Regions from separate parts of the Paenibacillus sp. MDV22-iso6 genome, predicted to be linked through region 2. Evidence: predicted binding sites of a transcription regulator. Region 2 holds the regulator's gene; the other holds the start of a gene.
The links. The regulator CtsR, encoded in region 2, represses protease genes until heat stress. The targets are predictions, from matches to a motif close to ATGGTCAATAAAGGTCAAACA.

Region 1: clpP (ATP-dependent Clp endopeptidase proteolytic subunit ClpP) is a predicted target of CtsR. The motif match lies at 2,243-2,263, and genes of this name have one in related genera.

The regions. Positions count from the first base shown of each region.
Region 1 is NZ_JBZVDZ010000012.1:35,956-39,581, reverse strand. Features, by position in the region: gene gap (type I glyceraldehyde-3-phosphate dehydrogenase) at 1-483, opposite strand, end outside; gene AC4PM4_RS26965 (sugar-binding transcriptional regulator) at 592-1,617, opposite strand; tRNA gene AC4PM4_RS26960 (tRNA-Arg) at 2,101-2,175, shown strand; gene clpP (ATP-dependent Clp endopeptidase proteolytic subunit ClpP) at 2,353-2,949, shown strand; gene AC4PM4_RS26950 (stalk domain-containing protein) at 3,234-3,626, opposite strand, start outside.
Region 2 is NZ_JBZVDZ010000017.1:533-4,158, reverse strand. Features, by position in the region: gene mcsB (protein-arginine kinase McsB) at 143-1,213, opposite strand; gene mcsA (protein-arginine kinase activator protein McsA) at 1,242-1,766, opposite strand; gene AC4PM4_RS29700 (CtsR family transcriptional regulator) at 1,797-2,258, opposite strand; gene AC4PM4_RS29695 (GNAT family N-acetyltransferase) at 2,731-3,626, opposite strand, start outside.

The sequences.
Region 1 (3,626 bases), on a different contig from region 2:
TGTTTTTGCCATAGGTGCCAGGCAGTTTGTTGTGCAAGATGCGCCGGAGATTACAGTTTCAGTACCGTCGAGGATTTCATGGTTTACGTTGTAAACGATGGTTTTCATGTCGCCAGTAGCTGGTGCGGAGATAACAACTTTCTTAGCTCCACCTTTCAGGTGTTTCTCAGCTGCTTCTTTAGTTGTGAAGAAACCAGTACATTCCAGAACGATATCTACGCCCAGGTCGCCCCAAGGAAGTTCTTCTGGGTTACGGTTAGCCAATACTTTAACTTCTTTACCGTTCACTTTGAAGAAGCCATCGTGTACTTCAACATCGCCATCGAAGCGACCTTGAGTTGTATCATATTTGAGCAAATGAGCCAGCATTTTAGCATCAGTCAAGTCGTTGATTGCTACTACTTCAATGCCCTCTACATTTTGAATACGGCGGAATGCCAAGCGTCCAATACGTCCAAAACCGTTAATACCTACTTTAATCATGAGTAAGTTCCTCCCAAGTTTTGATTAATTTTTTTTATGAAACTTATATATTCAAGACAGACCGTGAAGTCCGTCAAGACAACAATGGTTGTGGTGAAAAGTAAACTCTTATTCCATTTCGGCAACGATGACTTCGGCAGCAGCCTCGTCAATAATCAGAATATCTTCCTGGCCAAATCGCAGCACGGAGTGAATAGCAGCAGCTTTGCTTTTGCCACCTGCAATTCCGATCACGACATCGGTTCGTTCAATATCCTGGAGTCGCATGCCCAGCGTAAGCATGGTGTGTACCACCTCACCCTGATCATTAAAGTAATAACCGAAGGATTCAGATACGGCCCCTTGCGCCTGAAGTTCATCTATGATCTCTGTCGCAAGTTTACGGCGCCGTGCCATCTCTACGGCATCACCGATTCCATGAATGACGATCCGCGATTTTCGAATCAGCTGCAGAATCTCCTGAACACTTGGGTCCTGGATTAGTGATTCGTAAGCATGATCACTAAGCAAATCCGGTACATGCAGGAGTTTGTATTGGGCCCCTACCCGTTTTGCCATCGTGGATGCAATCGTATTGGCCTGAATTTCAAGGCTTTCTCCCAGCCCACCGCGTGCCGGTACAAACCAGACACCTTTCAGCGATGTTGGCGGAGTCAGTTGCTCTGCGACTCCAGCCGTTGTTGAACCGCCAGTTACGGCGACAACATCGTTATCAGTCATAATATTACCCAGAGCCTTCGCTCCGGCTCTACCCAGTTCCCGTTTGGCAAATGGAGAAATGTCCGAATCACCAGGAACCACAACTACCTTTTGCAGACCGTAGGCTTGCTTGATGCGCTCTTCCAGTTCGGATAATCCGAACAGCTCTTTGGCGACGGGTTCCAACTGCTGCAGCAATTCATGCCCTGCCTCACTGATCTTCATGCCTGCACTGTCAATTTCAATAAGTCCCTGAGCCTTTAACAAATCGGTCTCAGCCCTCAGAACCCGCTCGGTCATCTGCATGGAATTAGCTAACGTTCTTCGTCCGATCACATCCGATAACATGATCTGGTGCAGAATCGTATACCTCTTCTTCAAGACATCCATGAGATCAGGCAGAAGCTGCTTTTGCACTTCTAAAATCGTTCGCATGCTTTCCACTCCCGCAAGCTTCTCGTTCCAAGCTTTCTTTCATGGCCCCAAAACGTCCCGGGTTAACTTTTTAAGTCCCACGTCTATTCTACCTAAAACTGACGTGACATGCAAGTGTTTCGAAGCGTTAAATCGACACGTTTCAGGCGTTTGTACGCGCCTATTTTCACAATGTCAATCTACTATGATCGAGAACAACCTGTTCGACACCATATATAGAAGCAAAGTAAAATTCTCATCTACATATTGCTTGCTATGGTTTTTCATATGGCATGTCCAAAACCTCTTTTAGCATTTACCTATTTGCGCTCTTTATCCACTTATTTTCATCATGATCAATTTCAGGGTATTCCAAACCAAAACAGCGAACATCAGCTTGCAATTAAATTACTCATGAGCTATAATCATTATTGCTGTCACATATTTGAAGCTTCTATTACAAAACTGCTTTTATGCAACTATGTTTGCAGCAATAATCAATGTGCGCCCGTGGTCCAATGGATATGACGTAGGCCTCCGAAGCCTGAGATCCAAGTTCGATTCTTGGCGGGCGCGCCATTCTTAATTAGTAGCTCATAACACTCTTAACCAATGAAACCGAATAGGTTTCTTTTTTTTCAAACTTAGTTTGACTTTCTTTGACTTTTTGTTTGGAATTGTTTATGATGTGGGTAATACGGTAACAGTTTATATATAACACCAATTAACATTTACATTTCTGAGGAGGTTTTTCACGTGAGTTATATTCCAATGGTCGTTGAACAGAGCAACCGCGGTGAGCGCGCCTATGACATCTATTCCAGATTGCTGAAGGATCGTATCATCTTCCTTGGCAGTGATGTAAATGACGTTGTGGCGAATTCCATCATGGCACAGATGTTGTTCCTTACTGCGGAAGATCCGGAGAAAGACATTCACTTATACATCAATAGCCCCGGCGGCTCCATTACAGCCGGTATGGCGATTTACGATACTATGCAATTCATCAAACCGGATGTATCTACCATCTGTGTAGGTATGGCGGCTTCGATGGGTGCATTCCTGTTGAATGCAGGTGCCAAAGGTAAACGTTTTGCATTGCCTAACAGCGAAATCATGATTCACCAACCACTTGGTGGTGCGCAAGGTCAAGCTTCGGACATCGAAATTCGTGCCCGCCGCATCCTGAAAATGCGTGATACGTTGAACCGCATCATCGCTGAGCGCTCAGGCCAACCGCTGGAGCGTATTGAGAAAGATACAGATCGTGACTACTTTATGAGCGCTGCTGAAGCTGCCGATTACGGTATCATCGATAAAGTTATTGAAAACGTAGGTTCCCAAGGCATCTAAGCCGAGGCGAATCGCCAATTAAACGGATATACCATATAGCCCACTCAAACGGCAACGCCCAGTTGAGTGGGCTATATGAAAAAAGGACGCTCTCGTCAATATGACGAGGGCGTCCTTTTTTTGAAGATAATTTAAAAGTGCATGATACATATTTAATTGATTCACTTTAACTCTCTTAGCGTTACGTTTGCAATAAGCCCAAGACTAATACTAAAGTTACATTTACGAACCGAGCTACGCATACGCTATTAGCCATCATTTCAACGAAATGAAATTCTAATACTTTACTTGTCTGCTGTTAAGCCACTGAACGGCTCTGTGCCTTTAGGAAGCAACTCTTTGTATGTGAACGGGAATTCTGGGAAGCCTTCCGCATAAGCTGTATACTCATACAACTGGAAGAATACAACTACACCTGTTGGTGTTACATAGAAATCCTGATCTTTATTCAGACCTTTATAGCCTTCAAGGTAACCACCGCTAGCTTTAAGCTGATCTCCAACTTTTTTGCTTACTGTCTGACGCACAGTTTTGTTATTTTGAATTACATCATCCAGACTCAATTCCTTGCCGGAATCCAGAGCAAAGGTGTGACCTGAACGGAACGTCATGCCATGTGCACCTGCATAGTCCTGATAACTTTGCGTAATGAGTCCAAGCACACCATTTTCGTTGTA
Region 2 (3,626 bases):
AGGATCCCACCGTATTCTTCATATCATTTTTGTTTGCAGCCGTGCTGCGAATAAAATCATTCAGCATTCATTTATAGAAATGCTCTATTATATAAAAGCCGCATCTGCGGCGTGAAACCTTTATAAACAACTCTTGAACAACCTAGGATTGATTGGCTGCACTGATCGTATCACGGATCAACTGAGCCCGATATATGTCACGCTCATCTGTCCGCATGTCTTCCCCAAATGTTTTCTGCAAAAAGCCCGGCTGCGTCATCACATTCAACTCGTTCATCACGGTAATGGACAAGCCGTCCAACAATCCGAGATCAACACCAAGTCGAACATCAGACAGACGCTGTGCAGCTTCCTTCGAATCGACGATGGCTGCATGGGACAAAATGCCGTAAGAACGCATAACCCTGTCGGTAATCCGCAATCTGGAGTCGGTAATTAACCGTTCTCTGGCGGTACGCTCATGCCCAATCATCTGTAACACAACACTATGCAGGTTATCGATGACTTCTTGTTCCGTCTGCCCCAGTGTGATCTGGTTCGAGATCTGGAACAGGTTACCCATCGCCTCACTGCCTTCACCGTAAATTCCCCGTACAGTCAGTCCGACTTGGGAGACTGCGCTTAGAATGCGGCCAATCTGCTGTGTCATCACCAGAGCGGGTAGATGCATCATGACAGATGCTCTTACACCTGTACCTACATTCGTAGGGCAGCTGGTTAAATATCCTCTGCGGTCATCAAAAGCGTAATCCACATGCGCTTCAAAAGCATCATCTATGGCGGAAGCTTTCTCCCAGGCTTCTTTTACCTGGAACCCCGGATAGAGGCACTGGATACGAAGATGATCCTCTTCATTAATCATAATACTGACAGATTCATCCTCACTGAGAATAACAGCACCATTTCTGGATTCGTTCGCAAGACTGGGACTGATCAAATGCTTCTCCACCAGCACCCGTTTGTCAAGGTCATCAATATCAATCAGATCTAGGGTATGAAAATCTCCAAAGGCATGAACGTCATCATATTGAAGTACTTCGCTCAGCTTATTCAGCACTTCTTCCGATTGCTCATTGGAAGCCAGCATCGGAAACGGATAATGCTGCAGGTTGCGTGCGATCCGGACTCGGCTGCTAATGACGATTTCGGAATCAGCCGCATCACTACGCATCCAGTCGCTGAGCGCCTTCTCTGTAAAACGCAGATTAGGCATTACGCATCCCTCCTACTCATCACAAACTTTACTCCTGAGCTATTTCTTTTTCAAGTTCCCTGATCTGATCACGAATTTGAGCGGCTTCTTCAAACTCTTCTTGCGTTATGCTCTCCTGAAGATCCCGTTTCAGATCAGCAATCTGTCTTTTGACCTTGATGCGACCACCAGCTCGTGCAGGTACTTTACCCACGTGGGAAGTGCTACCGTGAACCCGTTTGAATAGTGGGTCCAAACGACTGTCAAAATATTTATAACAAGAACTACAGCCAAAGCGGCCGATTTTGCTAAACTGTGAATAGGTCATGCCGCATTCTTCACAACGAAGGGATTGCGCAGGTGTTGCTCCCGCACTGCCATTCTTGCCTGAGGGTTCAAAATCAAGCAACCCGGACAATAAGTTATGAATGGAAAATCCGTTGGATGTTCCGGGAATCATTTCCCCTTTTTCACGAGCACATGACTCACAAATATGGAATTCCGTCTTCTCTCCGTTCACGATCTTCGTGAAATGGAGTGTTGCCGGACGGTTGTTGCATTCTTGGCACAGCACAATGATGTACCCCCTTGATCCCGATAGTTTTCATTTACCGAGCAAAGATATTAACATCGCCTTTAACATTCTGGCACGAATTTGATCCCGGTAAGGAAGTTTGACCAATATAATCTCTCTCGAAACAGCTGCCCGCATCAACCCGGCTTCCCTTTTGCTCAAGAAACGTGCTTCTTCCAGTTGGTAGATCAGACCTTCGGCAGCTGTCTGCCCGATCTCATCTCCAATACTATGGTGCAAATGGTTATGCAGAGCCGAGTGAGCCGGCAATTCAATCCGCTGTATGCGAACATAACCGCCGCCGCCACGTTTACTCTCCACAAGGTAACCTTTTTCGAGTGTAAATCGGGTGCTGATGACATAATTGATCTGGGAAGGCACACATGAAAATTGATCAGCCAGATCATTACGTTGAATTTCGACCAATCCTTCGGGACTTTCATGCAAAATACTCTTCAGATATTGTTCGATAATATCAGAGATATTACGCATCCACTCATCCTCCACTGTCTGAAACGTTAAGTCAATAAGGACCCACACGCCCCTACAGAGTACACCTTCTCAACCCATTTAACCAATCAAGGAAACAGCGAAACTGATCTTCAACGGTCTTTAACAAGAGAGCGAAGGACGCTCGAAGGTCCTTTAATATTGCTTTTATCCGCTGATGTGTACTACCTTCAATATGGCTCCCACCACCGGATTGCAGAAAGAAAGTTACGTAAGTATTTAACCTTTAGTTGACTTTGACTTTCTTTGACTTTATATACATTATAGCATATTTTGTGGTTTTGCCAAGAGGGAGCACTATTCATTTTTTACGATTTTACACGAAATATTCGGCTGACACAAAAAAACCTCTCCAAAATAGCTGGAGAAGTCCATTTGTCTCACACTAGCATCGTAATGCTATACAAGTTAAGTCTATGAAATTGATCCTAGAATACTCGTTACTCTATGAGGATCAGAAAAAATCAAGTAAATACGTTTCCCGTTCAGGAATCGCTTGCTCCAAAGCCTTAATCGCTCCATTCGGTCCTTCAATTCTACCTATTTGAGCCATCTCTGCGGGCCTACGATACCCCATCAGCATTGCGGTGAGCGCCTGTATGTCTACTTTAACAGTCTGATCCTTAGGTGCCGACTCAGATGTTTTCCATATCGAAGCTGTACCATTCATCGCCACATTCAACTGCCATACCCCTTCATTCCATGGTGCATGGGCATCCTCTACCTGGAGATTAATCTGTACTGGTGAGTCTGGGCTCGCAAAAGGATACTGTGAAATAAATTGTTCTACACTCACAATACGTGCCATGAAGAAAGGTACAATTTCCTGCTCAATCCGCGGATTATCTAATTGAAAAGCAAGCATATCACTGGCTGGTGCCTGTAAAGTGACTTCCTCAATCATAGAATCATGGTTGGCAATAAAGGTCCACAAACCTTGTCTTGTCTCTTCATTCAGATAAATGATCTCTTTAATGGTAAACTTTCTTTCCTTAACCTCATATAAAACATAGCCTTGTGCTTTACCAGCTTCATCATAATATACAGCCTTCTGGCTGGCGCCATTAGATAGAACTGAATTCTCCCATCTCGCATCATCCCGAATCAAGGTTCCGTTATAGCGTTCAGCGTACGCACTGTATACTTCCTTTAATATACTGAGTCCCGGATCGCCACGGCGAATTGTTCCTGGGGTTGCCTTTTTCGCAGGCAGATGAGCTGTAGGCACTTTATATCGTTTAAACTCAACATACGTCTCCCATCCATATCTCCGATAAAATGCAAAAGAAAACGGATGCAAAAACGATATACTTTGTTTGTTACGGTTCATTTCCTCCAGCGCATGCTTCA